DNA from 4 places in the Janthinobacterium sp. SUN033 genome. Region 2 is predicted to be linked to each of the others. Evidence: predicted binding sites of a transcription regulator. Region 2 holds the regulator's gene; each other region holds the start of a gene.
The links. Region 2 encodes sigma-54, which starts transcription at its own class of promoters, with help from an activator protein. Its sites were predicted from a motif close to TGGCANGNAANCTGCTTT; they were not measured.

Region 1 (3,642 bases), on a different contig from region 2:
TCACGATGGTCTGGAACAGCCAGCCTTGCGCCGCGCCAAAGGCGTCGACCACGGCATCGATGACGGGCGTGACGAAGCTGACGATGTCGGCGGCGATCATGGCTGGCCCTTCTTCTGCGCATAGGCAGGATGCTCGCGCAGGGTGGCAAAGCAGAAACCCTTGTCTTGCAGGCCGGAAATCAAGGCATCCAGGTTGGCCGGCGCCCACGGCTCCTTGCGCGACCAGATGCCCATGTGCGCAATGAAAATGTCGCCGCTGCGCAAGTTCGCCAGGGCTTTTTTCAGCAGCGTGGCGTTCGGATACTTATCGCTGGGCAGCTCATCGCCCGAATAGCCGGCCGGCGCCCAACCCGCGTGCTGGTAGCCGCAGGCGCTGCCGGCCGCCAGGGTGCGCGGCGACGTGTAGCCGCCCGGTGCGCGCCAGAACGGGTCGAGCTTGCGACCGGTCAGCTCCTGGAAGCGCGTATCGACGCGGCGCAATTCCTCGCAGAACTGCTGATCCGTGATGGAGGCCAGCTTGCCGCCATCCTTGCCGAACTGGGGCTTGACCTGGATCAAGCCGTTGGCCAGATCCTTCTTCCAGTACACGTGGTCAAACGTATGCGTGCCGAACGCATGGCCTTCGGCCACGCGGGCTTTCCAGTACGGCGCCCACGAGGCATCGAGCGAATAGTCGCCGCGCGTCGTCTTTTCATTGGCCAGGAAGAAGGTTGCCTTCACATGACGTTTGTTGAGCACGTCGGCGATCAGCTGCGCTTGCGACTGGCTGCCCGTGTCGAAGGTCATGTAGATGGTACCCCTGCAGGCGGCTGGCGCTAAAGATGCAGCTGCAGATGCGGCTGGGGCAGCAGATACGGCGGCAGGTACGGCAGCAGGTGCGGCGGCATGCGCGGGCGACAGCATGGCGCTGGCGCACAGCAGCATGGCGGGCGCGTGGCCCGCGAAAATGAAGCGTTTCATCATCACCTGCTCATCACATGCGCGGCGAGTGGGTGGCGAAGTACACGCCATGGGGCGAGCGGCCCACCGGTATGGTCTTGATCACCTTGCGCGTGGTCAAGTCGATCACGGCCACTTTCTTGATCCAGCGCAACGTTACCCACATGGTCTTGCCGTCCGGCGTGATTTCCATGCAATCGGGGCCGCCCGGCACATTGATGGTGCCCACGTTTTCCAGGGTTTGCTGGTCGATGATGTTGATGGTGTTCGACACGCGGTTCGAGACGAACGTCATGCGGTTGTCGCCCAGCGCGCGGAAATTGTGCGTGCCGGCGCCCGCCTTGATGCGCTTGACGGTCTTTTGCGTGCGCCAGTCGATCACTTCCACGTAATCGCTGCCCATAATGCCCACCAGCAAATGCTTGCCATCGGGCGTCATCGTGATGCCGGCTGGCGCCGGGCCGACGGGCATGGTCCATTTCACCGTTTGCGTGGCCAGGTCGATGGCGCTGACCTGGTTGCTGCCCTGCTGCGTAATGAAAGCCATGGTGCTGTCGGCCGTGAACGCCATATGGCTGGGCAACTTTGGCAGCGGGATGCGCTTGGCCAGGGTCAGGTTCTTGCCGTCATAGCGGTACAGGTCGATACGGTCCAGGCGCAAGGAGTTCGAGATGAACCATTTCTGGTCCGGCGAAAAGCCGATCTGGTACGGGTCGAGGATGTTGCTGATGCGGCGCTGGATCTGGCCCGACACGGGGTCGAGGAAAATCAGCTCGTTGCCAACGGAACTGGCGACGATCAGCGACTTGCCGTCCGGCGTTTCCATCAGATGGTGCGGTTCCTTGCCGACGGCAAAGGTGGACAGGGGAGCATAGGTTTTCTGGTCCAGCAGTTGCACCGTAGCATCACGGGAATTGAGCACCACCACCACTTCGGCTTGCGCCGTCGATATTGCGGAAACCAGGCACAGCGAGGAAAAAACAAGGCGGCGTAGACTGCGGAACATGGCAAAAATCACTGTTAAATACAAAACATGCATTTTACGTGGAACACTGTATTTATTGTGTGAAATCCCCCCTTAAATGCTGCCGGCAGCCACACATCGCCGTAATTTCCGTTTTTTCCCCGTGCCAGGCCTGGAATGGCGCTTTGCAACTCATTGCTCTACAATCTGAAGCTTTCATCGCCTACACAAGGATAATCATGACCACCACCACTACCGCTTCCGGCCTGCAATACATCGACACCACCGTTGGCGAAGGCGCTGAAGCGCAAGCCGGCAACAATGTTGTCGTGCATTACACGGGCTGGCTGCAAAACGACGACGGCAGCGCCGGCGCGAAATTTGACTCGAGCAAGGACCGCAACGATCCATTCGAATTCCCGCTGGGCGCCGGCCGCGTCATTCAAGGCTGGGACGAAGGCGTGCAAGGCATGAAAGTGGGCGGCAAGCGCCAGCTGATCATCCCGGCAGCACTGGGCTATGGCGCACGCGGCGCCGGCGGCGTGATTCCTCCGAACGCCACCCTGATTTTCGACGTCGAACTGCTGGGCGTATAAGCACCGACTCCGCAGCGCTCAAGCGACTGTACGGACGCCGCCCCTGTTCACGCAGCGGCGGCGTTTTTGTTTTGAGTGTGTCCTCTAATGCACGGCGCGCTTTTTTCACTATGATGTCAGGCACTGCAGCACGCACGGTGGCCACTCCGCCGGGCCTGCCGCACTTTTCCAGCGATTCCATCAGCACACAGGAGCCATCATGAGTTTACAAGAGCAATTCGAACAAGCGCAGCTCGATTCCAAGACCCTGTCCGAGCGTCCGGACAATATGACCTTGTTGAAAATCTACGCCTTGTTCAAGCAAGCGTCGAGCGGCGACGCCACGGGCGAGCGTCCTGGCATGACCGACTTCGTCAACCGCGCCAAGTTCGACGCCTGGGCGGCCCTGGCCGGCACCTCGAAGGAAGAGGCGCAACAGCAATACATCGACCTGATCGAAGACTTGAAGGATTAAACCTGAAAACGCCTGTTTTGCAGAGAAATGGGCCGAAAACGGCTGAAAACTCACCAAAAACCACAAAAACAGGCTGAAAATGCAAAAGTGGCTACCAAATCGGTAGCCACTTTTTTTACGCCTGTCTCAGCCGCAAACTTACTTTTTCGCCGCCGCCAGCGCTTGCGCGATCCAGCCGTCAAACGTCTGCTGATGGAACTTGATCCAGCCAGCCGTATGGCGCGCGATATCGGCTTGCGTGTTTTCGCCGCGGCGCATGCGCTCGTTCTGCGCATTGATGTCCGCTACCGGCAATTGCATCACTTCGAACAGCTTGGCTGCGGCCGGGTTCTTCTCCGCCCAGGCCTTGTTCGACACGATGCGCGCCGTGTTGACGGCAAAGCCGTAGTCGCTGCCATCGTCGAGGCGGGTATTCACCTTGTCCGGATTGGCCGAGAACGGCACTTTCAGCCAGACCACGTCCTTGCCCGGCACCAGCACGCCGCTGACCCAGTACGGCGTCCACGTGTAATACAGGATCGGTTCGCCACGCTTGTAGCGGCCCAGGGTGTCGGCGATCAGGGCCGCATAGCTGCCCTGCACGTGGGTCACCGTCTTGCGCAATTTATACGCATCCATGTGGTTCTCGATCAGCGCTTCGCAGCCCCAGCCGGGGTTGCAACCGGTCAAGTCGGCCTTGCCATCGCCAT
Region 2 (3,642 bases):
ACAGGCCCAGCTGGCCGGCCAGGCGGGACAGGAAATAACTGCCGCCCACGTCCGGAAACAGGCCGATATTGACTTCCGGCATGGCCATGCGCGTGCGGCCCGTCACGATGCGCAAGCGGTTGCCTGGCCCGGCTTGCGCCACGCCCATGCCGCCGCCCATCACCACGCCATCCATCACGGCGATATACGGTTTCGGGTAGAAATGAATTAAATGATTTAAAGCATATTCTTCCGTGAAGAAATCTTCCAGCAGGGCGCTGCCGCCTTGCGGCGTGGCCAGACCCGCATCGTAAAAGAAACGGATGTCGCCGCCGGCGCACAGGGCCTTGTCGCTGCTGGAGCGGATCACGACGGCGTCCACCTGCGGATCGTCGCGCCAGGCCAGCAGGGCCGCGCTCAGGGCGCGCACCATCTCCAGCGACAGGGAATTCAAGGCTTTCGGACGGTCAAGCACGATGTGCCCGGTGCGGTTGCGGATGGAAGTCTGGACGAAGTCGCTCATGGCAGGCAGGAAAGAAGTGAAAGTGCGAATATTCTAATGCCTGCGCGGGGAACATTGCGTTCCGCTGGGCGCAAAAAAGGGCGCAATGTGCGCCCTTAGTTGATCACAACTGCTGGAAGCGGGTGGCCTTAGACGGCGACGACGGCTTCTTCCTCGGAGTTGTCTGGCAGATGCTTGATCGCCTCTTTACCGTGCCCTTGCACTTTGGTTTTGTATTTCATCACTTGCCTATCGAGCTTGTCGATCAGGGTATCGATCGCGGCGTACAGGTCGTGCGCCAAGCTTTCCACATAGACAGTCTTGCCGCTCAAACGCAGGTTGACTTCAGCCTTTTGACGTTTTTCTTTCTCTTTGAGGTTATCCACGGTCAGAATCACGGCGATATCGATGACTTGATCGAAATGACGTTTCACGCGCTCCAGCTTCGTTTGTACGTATTCACGGATGGCTGGTGTCACTTCGAGATGATGTCCGCTGATGGTGAGATTCATACACACTCCTAAAGATGATCGGGTTCGTGCGGTCCATCCTATCCGGCCCGCAGAGGAACCGAAAAAAACTTACAAACACTTACGCAGGCTCACTGGCGGAATTTTTAATGCTTCCCGGTATTTGGCAACAGTACGTCGCGCAATCACCATGCCTTGTTCCCCCAGCATGTCCGCAATCTTACTGTCGGATAAAGGATTTTTAGGGTCTTCTGCTCCTGTCAGTTGCACGATCAATGCCCGTATCGCCGTCGATGACGCTTCGCCCCCCGCTTCGGTGGCGACGTGGCTACCAAAGAAATATTTCAACTCGAACATGCCGTGCGGGGTCAGCATGTACTTTTGAGTTGTTACCCGCGAGATAGTACTCTCGTGTAAACCCAGTGTATCAGCTATTTCACGGAGCACAAGGGGGCGCATGGCAACGGCCCCATGCGAGAAAAAGTTCTTTTGTCTTTCTACTATCGCCTGCGCCACGCGCAGGATCGTGTCGAAGCGCTGGCGCATATTCTTGATCAGCCACTTGGCTTCCTGCAACTGTGCGCCCATGGCGCCCTCCCCCTTGCCCTGCTTGAGCAAGTTGGCGTACATGGCGTTGACGCGCAGGCGCGGCATGACGTCGTTGTTCAGGGTGACTTGCCAGCCATTGCGCGCGCGCTTGACGACGACGTCGGGCACCACGTAATCGGACACGTCCGAGGCGAACACGGCGCCCGGATGCGGATTGCACTGGCGAATCACCGTCTGCGCTTCGCGCAAGTCTTCATCGTCGCAATCGAGGGCTTTTTTCAGCTTGTTGAAATCGCGCTGGGCAAACCAGGCCAGGTGCTTTTCCACGATCACGAGGGCCATGCGCCGCGTCACCATGGCGATGTGCGGCAAGCGCTTGATTTGCAGAGCCAGGCATTCGGACGCGTTGCGCGCGCCCACGCCCGGCGGATCGAAACTTTGCAGCAGCGACAAGGCCGTGCGCATCTCGTCGGCGTCGATTTCCAGCTCTTCCGGCAGGCGCGCCAGGATGTCGTCGAGCGACTCTTCCAGGTAGCCATTGTCGTCGAGCGCGTCGATGATCAGCTCGACCAGCGCGCGGTCGCGCAATTCGAGCACCGTCACGCGCATCTGCTCCATCAGGTGTTCGCGCAGAGTGCAGTGATGGGCCTCCAATTGCGGACGCGAATCTTCGTCGTCGGGCGCCTTGCCCCGGCTCGCCTCACTCCAGTCGCTGTCGCCGCCATCCGCGGCGGCCGGGCTGTCGCCCCCCTCGCCGTCAAACGCTTCCGCTTCGGCCGGCGCTGCGGGCGCCTCCTGGCCTGGTGGCTGGGGCGGCGCTTCGGCCGGTGCGGCCGTGGAGCTCAAGGCCCCGTCGGACAGCAGGCGCAGCGAGCGGTCGAGCGGATCGTCGAGGCGTTCGAGCAAGGGATTGTCCGTCAGCAATTGCTCGAGTTCCTGGTGCAATTCCAGGGTAGACAATTGCAACAGGCGTATCGATTGCTGCAACTGCGGCGTCAGTGCCAGGTGCTGCGAAGTGCGCAGCTGCAATGATTGTTTCATTGGCTTACATGCGGAAGTGTTCGCCCAGATAGACCCGGCGTACCGACTCGTTCGCAATGATGTCGTCGGGGCGTCCCGACGCCAGCACCGAGCCCTGGTTGATGATGTAGGCGCGGTCGCAAATACCCAGCGTCTCACGCACATTATGATCGGTAATCAGCACGCCGATATTGCGCTCCTTCAAGAAACGCACGATGCGCTGGATCTCGATCACGGCGATCGGATCGACGCCGGCGAACGGCTCGTCGAGCAGCACGAAACGGGGATCGGTGGCCAGCGCGCGGGCGATTTCCACGCGGCGGCGTTCGCCACCGGACAGGGACAGCGCCTGGTTCTCGCGCAGCTTTTCAATCTGCAAGTCGGCCAGCAATTTATCCAGCCGCTCCTCGATCTCGGCCTTCGTCAGCGGACGGCCTTCGACGGTCTGGATTTCCAGCACGGCGCGGATATTGTCTTCCACCGTCAGCTTGCGGAAGACGGACGCTTCCTGCGGCAGGTAGGACAGGCCCATCTGCGCGCGGCGGTGGATCGGCAGGCTGGAGATATCCACGCCGCTGATATCGATGCTGCCGCCATCGGACGGCACCAGGCCGACGATCATGTAGAACGAGGTGGTCTTGCCGGCGCCGTTCGGGCCCAGCAAGCCCACCACTTCGCCGCATTCGACTTGCAGCGAAACATCATGCACGACTTGCCGCTTGCCATAGGTTTTTTGCAGCCCGCGAACGATCAGGGTGCTGCCGCAACGTGTATTTTCCATTATTTCTTTCCTGGCGCGGGCGTGGCCGGCGCTTTCTCCGCTGCCGGCGCCTTGGTCTTCGGCTGGATCACCATGCGCACGCTGCCGCCATCGGCGGTGCTGGTGCCGCTGTTGGAATTTTCCATCGCAAATTCTTCCTTGCGGCTGTCATACGAGATGAAAGCGCCATTGGCCACATCGGTGACTTTCGCGCCTTCCAGGCGCGTCAGCTTGGCTCTGGAAAACAGTTTCACCACTTCCGTCTTGTTGTCGTATTCCACGCGCTCCGCTTCGCCTTCGACCCACAGGTCGCCCGCGCCATCGCGCTTCTGGCGGAAGGTCGCAAGCTTGCCGGGATCGGC
Region 3 (3,642 bases), 250 kb from region 2:
TTGCCCTAACCTGCTCACACCACGTCCTGAAGTTACGTAGATACCTCTTCGCTATCAAGACACATCCTGGCAGCGGCTGACGCTAAGCCGGCTATAACTCACTCAAAAGCTAAAGCCGCAGCGTTGATCATAAGCAATGCACCAGCTTTATGCAGGCCTTCGCCAGCCTCGCATGCGCATTGCTGCACCGCGCAATGACTATCAGCACATTTAGGCGCAAGATGAGCACGTGCTTGCGCAAAGCAGGCTCCCGATGTCTGGCTTGCCTACCTGGGGAAATATCATGTCCGCACACACTTACAAGTTGATCGAACTGGTCGGCACGTCGACCGAGAGCAGCGATCAGGCGATACGCGATGCCATTGCCAAGGCGGCGCTGACGGTCAAGCACATGGACTGGTATGAAGTGACCGATTCGCGCGGCCATATCGTCGATGGCAAGGTGGCGCACTTCCAGGTCACGCTCAAGGTCGGCTTCCGGCTCGAATAAAGGGATCGAGTGAAGCAAGCGGCGCGCTCAGCGCCGCCCGGCCGCTCCCCGGCTCTCCAGCCACTCCCGGCCGCCGGCCTCCAGCGCCGTCTCGATGACCTTGTCCGGCAAGCTGTAGACGGTCGCCCAGCTGGCGCGGCCATCCTGCGTGTTGGCTGGAAAACTGTGCGTCTCGATCGGCCAGTGATATTTGCGTTTCAATGCCTTGACGATGGCGGCCAGCGAGACGCGGCCTTGCAGCGGTTCGGCGCCGGACTGGTCGCTATTCGACAGCAGCACGGCCAGGACCTGGCCGCGGCCCGTGCGCGCGCCGGGGAAGGTGGGGGTTTTGTTTGCCATGGCCTATTTTACCGGGCAATGATCGGACGAGAGGCGATGTGCCGCACCTTTGATACGGCGCAAGCGCCGCAGCGGCTTTGCGTCCACGATGGGCATTTCGCCAGGCGTGCCGGCGCCCCTCCGGCAGCCTGGGCCTATCATCATGGGGCACAGGAGCCTATCATGCACAGCCTGAACATCCACGCCATGCAATGGCAACCCGTCGCCGATATTTCCGCCGTCAATCCGCTGCTGCCCGACGATCTCGCCTGCTTTCGCGAGCTGCGCGACGTGCTGCAAAGCTACGGCGCGCTCGACCGCTTCGGCATTTCCCTGATCCACCGCCATTTCGACATCGCCGACGACGAAGAGCTGATGGAGTACACGGATGCGGAAGCACGCATCTTGACGGTCAAACCTGTCAAGAAAAGCGACATCGACTGGAATCACACAACGATTACCAACTGGAAATTGACGGAAGGCGAGGAAGTGGCGCGCATCGGTTGCGGCTGCGCACGCAATTCGGGCGGCCACCTGGGCTATCACCGGGGTACCTGAGGCTGGCCGACGGCGCCCGCCAAGCGGCGTCGGCCTTTCTTACACTTCACTTCATCCAGCTCAGTCCGCTTTGTGCAAGCACTTGATTTCTTGTGATATTTTTGTGTGGCACGCAAGCTGCTTATCCCTGTCTACGAGATGAATCCAGGCAAGTCATTCTGGATTCTTTGTCCCCCGGATTTTCCGAGACTGACCACGACAAGAGGCTGCGATGAACGTTGATCACACACGAAGCAAGACCCTGGGCTGGCTGGGCGCACTGGCGGCGGCGAGCCTGCTGGCCAGCGGCCAGGCACAGGCCGGCGCGTACGGCCTGGCCGTCAATGAGTTGAACAATTTCCGCATCACCACCAGCGCCGGCGCGCTGTCGCTGGCCGGCGCCAACCGCAATGCCAGCGACAGCGCTTTTTTCGAAGGCGGCGTGGCCGTCAATCCGCGCGCCGTCAATACGGGCCCGGCCGCCAACGCCGACGTGCCGCAAGTGTGCTCGGGCGGCGGCTGCAGCGGCTTGCCGCAAAACCACTATGCACCCAGCCCCAGTTCCACCCTGGAATTTGCCCGCGGCGATGCGCATGCCTTCGGCAACATGCTCAATGGCGGCGCCAGCGTGAGCGCCGTGGCGGAAGCACAGCGCAACACGATCGGCGCCGCCACGGCCACGGCCGGCGACACGCTGACCGGCTCCGTCAACCTGACCCTGTCGAGCGCCGGCTTCATCACCTTCAGCTTCATGGGACGGCGCGACCTGCGCACCAGCGTGACGACCATGGGCGACAAGTCGAACGTGTCGATCATGGATATCTTCAATATCTCGTGCAACAGTTCCAGCCCCGCCGGCTGCCTGTCGCACGCGAATGCCGATGGCGTAATCTTCCAGTTCGCACCCGATGGCGATGCCAACAATGGCAGCGACATCAATGGCAACCATGGCGCCGGCAGCCTCGACCCGTTCAGCCTGAACATGACGGCCGGCACCAACGACCCCGCCACCGGACGCGCCTTCACGAATGGCTTCGCGATGTTTTCCCTGACCTCGAATTTCGCCCTGCCGGCCGGCAGCTATACCTTGAATTTTTCCAAGTCCACGCGCACCGATATCGTCGTCATCGATCCGCCGCTTGCGGTACCGGAGCCGGGCACGCTGTTCCTGCTGGGCATGGGCTTGGCGGCCCTGGCTTTTACGCGGCGCCGCCAGCCGTAATCATCCGCAGCATGAAAAACACGCGGCGCCCGCCAAGGCGCCGCGTTTTCTGTGCCGCTCAAGACGTTTTAACCGAGCCGCGCCAGCGCCTGGCGCGCCAGCTGCAATTGCTGCAGATAATAACGGTGCAGCATGGCCGGATCGCTCAAGTCGCGCCCCAGTACCAGGCGCAGCTCGCTGGCGGGGCAGTCGCCGGCCTGGGTTTCTACTGGGGTTTGCACCTGCGTTCCCAACTGACGCGCCAGCTGGCGCGCCGCCTGCTCCTGCGCGGGCCGGTACTCGACGCGCGTGCGCGCCACCTGGAAGCCGGTTTCATTGGCCAGGCGCACCACCTGCACGGGAGCGCCGGCCAGGCTGCGCGCCAGGGCGGCGGCCAGGCCAGGCACGCCGTTGCCATTCACAATTTCCAGGCGCGGACGGGGCACGGCAGCGGCCGGCATGGACCGCCCGGCCGTGACAGCGGGCACGCTGCGCACGGCGGCCGGCACGCGCTGCAAGCGGGCCATGCCGTCGCTTTGCGTGATCTCGATGCGCGCCATGGCGGGCGCATCCGGCAGCGGCGCGGCCACGGGCACGCCCGGCGGCGGCGCCGCGTTGCGCAAGACAGCCATGTCGCTCCGTAAATCATGTTCCTGCAGGCTCTGCGCCTGGCGCCGCATGACGGCCGCGCGCGCGTGCTGTCCCAGCCGTTCGAGCACTTGCGCCAGGTGCTGCCAGGCCAGCGCGTTGAGCGGATCGAGCAGACACGCCTGTTCCAGCGCAGTCAACGCTTGCGCATCGCGCCCACGCAAATAGTAGGCGCGACCGAGATTGCTGAACAGATACGCCTGTTGCGGCTGCGGCGCGCCGGCTTCCTGCGTCAGGGCCAGCCACTGGGCGATCGCCGCATCGTGCTCGCCCCGCTGCGCGTGCAGCACGGCCAGGCCGTTGCGCGCATTCACATGGCGCGGTGCGGCGCGCAAGGCTTGCGCATAGGCCGCTTGCGCGGCCGGCAAGTCGCCCCGCTCGAAATGCTGGCGCCCCGCCGCATAGGCGGTATCGGCGTCCGGCCACTGCGGCAGCGGCGCGTGGGCCG
Region 4 (3,642 bases), on a different contig from region 2:
TAGCCAGCAGCACTTACATCGACAGCGACCATCTGGCCGTGCGCGCCAGGGCGGCCGCGCTGGCGGTGGGCGCGGTGGGCGACGCCGCGATCGCGGCCCGCTGCTTTGCCTTCGTGCGCGACGAGGTCGCCCACAGCTGGGACTACCAGCGCAATCCCGTCACCTGCCGCGCTTCCGACGTCTTGCAGCATGGCACGGGCTATTGTTATGCGAAGAGCCATCTGCTGGCCGCGCTGCTGCGCGCCAACGGCATTCCTGCCGGCCTGTGCTACCAGCGCCTGGCCGTGGGCGAGGCGGGGCCGCCGTTCTGCCTGCATGGCTTGAACGCCGTGTACCTGCAGGAGTTTGGCTGGTACCGCATCGATGCGCGCGGCAACAAGCCCGGCGTCGACGCGGCGTTTGTGCCGCCACGGGAACAGCTGGCCTTTCCCGTGCTGGCGTCCGAGGAGCGCGATTTGCCGGAAATCTGGCCGGCGCCGTTGCCGCAGGTGATCGTGTCCCTGACGGGCCATGCGACGGTGCAGGATGTGGCGGCGCATCTGCCCGATGTCGAGATGCTTCCGTTGAACAAGTAATTCATAGAAAGAAACCATGAAAAAAATCCATATTGGTCTGATTGGCCTGATGCTGCTGGCCGGTTGCGGCAGCAAGGGCGAGAGCGGCGGGCAATCGAGCGCCGCGCGCCTTGATGGCAAGGAAAAAGGCAGCGAGTTTCTTGCCTATGAACATAATGTCAGCGTCGATACGCGCGAAGCGCAAGTGCGTCCCCTGTATGAAAAAGTGGTCGCCGCCTGCAAGGCCGATACGGAAAACGGCTGTCTGCTGCTCGATTCCAGCGTCGACAGCGGCCGCTACGTGCATGCGCGCATCAGCATGCGCGCCAAGCCGGCCGGCATCAAGAAGCTGGTCGCGCTGGTCGCGGCCGAAGGCGACGTCACCAGCCAGGGCACCAAGGTGGAAGACCTGGGCCGTCCGGTGCTCGACAGCAAGAAACGCCTGGAAATGCTCAAGCAATACCAGGCGCAGCTGCAAGACCTGGAAAAGCGCTCGGGCACCAACGTCGATGCCCTCATCAAGGTGACCAAGGAGCTGGCCACCGTGCAAGTGGAGCTGGAGCAGGCGACGGCCGCCAACGCGCTGTTGATGCAGCGCATCGATACGGACTTGTTGAACGTGGCCATCAGCGCTGAAGGCAAGCAATCGTTCTGGCGCCCCGTCAAGCGCGCGCTGGGCAATTTCACGGAAAACCTGTCGGAAGGCGTGGCCAACGCCATCACGGCCATGGCGTACATCCTGCCGTGGCTGCTCGCGTTCGTGCTGCTGTTCCCGCTGGGCCGCAAGGGCTGGCGCCGTTTGAAAGGCGTGCCACGCAAGAGTTGATGCGGGTTACGCACCGTTTTACGGCAATTTGAAACCTGGCTGCACAGTCCTTGTGCAGCCAGGTTTTTTTTCGTGCGGCGAGCGCCGCTTGCACCATGGCGGACGCCTGCCGGTGCTGGCATGCATTCTGCTTTAACAACATAGCAGACCCAGCTCGACCCCCACGAACCTATCACAGGAGTCCCCATGACACGACGCATCATCCTGAAAGCGGCCGCCGCCGGCGCACTGGCCCTGGCCATGTCCACCACCATGCAGGCAGCCTTGGCCGCCGATACGATCAAGGTGGGCATTTTGCACTCCCTGTCGGGCACCATGGCCATTTCCGAAACGTCGCTCAAGGATGTGGCGCTGATGACGATTGCCGAAATCAATGCCAAGGGCGGCGTGCTGGGCAAGAAGCTGGAAGCCGTCGTCGTCGATCCCGCATCGAACTGGCCCTTGTTCGCGGAAAAAGCGCGCCAGCTGGTGGCGCAGGATAAGGTGGCTGTCGTGTTCGGCTGCTGGACGTCCGTGTCGCGCAAATCCGTGTTGCCCGTGTTCAAGGAACTCAACAGCCTGCTGTTTTACCCGGTGCAATACGAGGGCGAGGAGCTGGAAAAGAATGTGTTCTATACGGGCGCCGCGCCGAACCAGCAGGCGATTCCCGCCGTGGAATACCTGATGAGCAAGGATGGCGGCGGCGCCAAGCGCTTCGTGCTGCTGGGCACGGATTACGTGTATCCGCGCACCACCAACAAGATCCTGCGCGCCTTTCTGAAAAGCAAAGGTGTCAAGGACAGCGATATCAGCGAGGTCTACACGCCGTTCGGCCACGCCGACTATCAAACCATCGTCGCCAACATCAAGAAGTTTTCCACGGGCGGCAAGACGGCCGTCATTTCCACCATCAATGGCGATTCCAACGTGCCGTTCTACAAGGAACTGGGCAATGCGGGCTTGAAAGCCACGGACGTGCCCGTCGTCGCGTTTTCCGTGGGCGAGGAAGAGTTGCGCGGCATCGATACCAAGCCGCTGCTCGGTCACCTGGCGGCATGGAATTATTTTGAATCCGTCAAGAATCCCGTCAACACGGCCTTCATCAAGCAGTGGAAGGCGTATGCGGTGGCGCAAAAGCTGCCGAACGCGGGTTCGGTCGTGACGAACGACCCGATGGAAGCGACGTATGTCGGCATCCACATGTGGGCGCAAGCCGTGGAAAAGGCGAAATCGACGGAGACGGACAAGGTGATCGCCGCCATGGCGGGCCAGAGCGTCAAGGCGCCATCGGGATTTACCCTGACCATGGATGCCACGAATCACCATTTGCACAAGCCCGTGATGATCGGCGAAATCAAGGCTGATGGGCAATTCAATGTCGTGTGGAAAACCAAGGAAGCAATACGCGCCCAGCCGTGGAGCCCGTTTATCAAGGGCAATGAGGGCAAGCAAAAGCTGTAAAAGCCACGCCGGCGCCATCGGGCATGCGTCCGGTGGCGCCGACCATCAACGCTTTCCCGGGATATCAATGAGGCTATTCACATCGCTGCTGGTCTTCGCCTGCCTGTGCCTGTCGTCCATGGCGCAGGCCGCCATCCCTCCCGACCTGCTCAAGCCGCTGGCCGGCGACGACCCTGACGCCCGTGTCGCCGCCGTCGCGCAGATCGCCGCCCTTGCCACGCCCGAGGCCGCCCGTGTGCTGCAAGCCTTGCAGGATGACGCGTTGTACGCCACGCCCGACGGCAAGGTGTATATCGTCGACGGCGAGCAGGCGCTTGACCCGGCGCTCGGCAAGAGCGTGCCGCTGCCGGACGGCATCGATGGCGTGATGGTAAACAACCGCTTGCGCTCGGCCGTGGCAGGCGCCTTGTCGGGGCTGAAACTGCTGGCGCCGGAACGGGCCGAACGGCTGGCGGCCGCGCAAGCGTTGCAAAAGGCGGTTGATCCCGCGCAGCTTCCCTTGATCCGCGCGGCGCTGGCGCAGGAAAACGATGCTGAAATTACACAGATTTTGCAGGTGCTGATCGCCAGCGCCAACCTGCATGCGCCCGATGTCGCCACGCGCAAGGCCGCCGTGCAGGCGCTGGCCGGCAGCAGCGATGCGCGCCTGCTGCCCGTGCTGCAAGCCATGCTGGAGAAAGGGCCAGATGGCAAGGTCGGTGAGCCGGACGAGGCCGTGCAACTGGCCGCCATCGAGACCATGCGCCAGATCAAAGGACGAGTGGCGCGCATGGAGTTTGCCGGCAATGTGTTTTACGGCATTTCGCTGGGCAGCGTGCTGCT

Region 1: the regulator sigma-54 is predicted to act here: its motif matches at 1,972-1,989, upstream of OX460_RS21225 (beta-propeller fold lactonase family protein).
Region 3: the regulator sigma-54 is predicted to act here: its motif matches at 1,473-1,490, upstream of OX460_RS19115 (PEP-CTERM sorting domain-containing protein).
Region 4: the regulator sigma-54 is predicted to act here: its motif matches at 1,497-1,514, upstream of urtA (urea ABC transporter substrate-binding protein).

The regions. Positions count from the first base shown of each region.
Region 1 is NZ_JAPQNV010000005.1:113,528-117,169, reverse strand. Features, by position in the region: gene OX460_RS21235 (sterol desaturase family protein) at 1-100, opposite strand, end outside; gene OX460_RS21230 (polysaccharide deacetylase family protein) at 97-963, opposite strand; gene OX460_RS21225 (beta-propeller fold lactonase family protein) at 974-1,945, opposite strand; gene OX460_RS21220 (FKBP-type peptidyl-prolyl cis-trans isomerase) at 2,143-2,499, shown strand; gene OX460_RS21215 (acyl-CoA-binding protein) at 2,699-2,953, shown strand; gene proX (glycine betaine/L-proline ABC transporter substrate-binding protein ProX) at 3,092-3,642, opposite strand, start outside.
Region 2 is NZ_JAPQNV010000004.1:193,538-197,179, forward strand. Features, by position in the region: gene OX460_RS17965 (enoyl-CoA hydratase/isomerase family protein) at 1-502, opposite strand, end outside; gene raiA (ribosome-associated translation inhibitor RaiA) at 631-993, opposite strand; gene OX460_RS17975 (RNA polymerase factor sigma-54) at 1,063-2,541, opposite strand; gene lptB (LPS export ABC transporter ATP-binding protein) at 2,546-3,301, opposite strand; gene lptA (lipopolysaccharide transport periplasmic protein LptA) at 3,301-3,642, opposite strand, start outside.
Region 3 is NZ_JAPQNV010000004.1:438,779-442,420, forward strand. Features, by position in the region: gene OX460_RS19095 (hypothetical protein) at 1-40, shown strand, start outside; gene OX460_RS19100 (dodecin) at 284-490, shown strand; gene OX460_RS19105 (hypothetical protein) at 518-829, opposite strand; gene OX460_RS19110 (hypothetical protein) at 992-1,366, shown strand; gene OX460_RS19115 (PEP-CTERM sorting domain-containing protein) at 1,578-2,567, shown strand; gene OX460_RS19120 (LytR C-terminal domain-containing protein) at 2,636-3,642, opposite strand, start outside.
Region 4 is NZ_JAPQNV010000001.1:163,137-166,778, forward strand. Features, by position in the region: gene OX460_RS00820 (transglutaminase family protein) at 1-575, shown strand, start outside; gene OX460_RS00825 (DUF4349 domain-containing protein) at 592-1,380, shown strand; gene urtA (urea ABC transporter substrate-binding protein) at 1,567-2,820, shown strand; gene urtB (urea ABC transporter permease subunit UrtB) at 2,888-3,642, shown strand, end outside.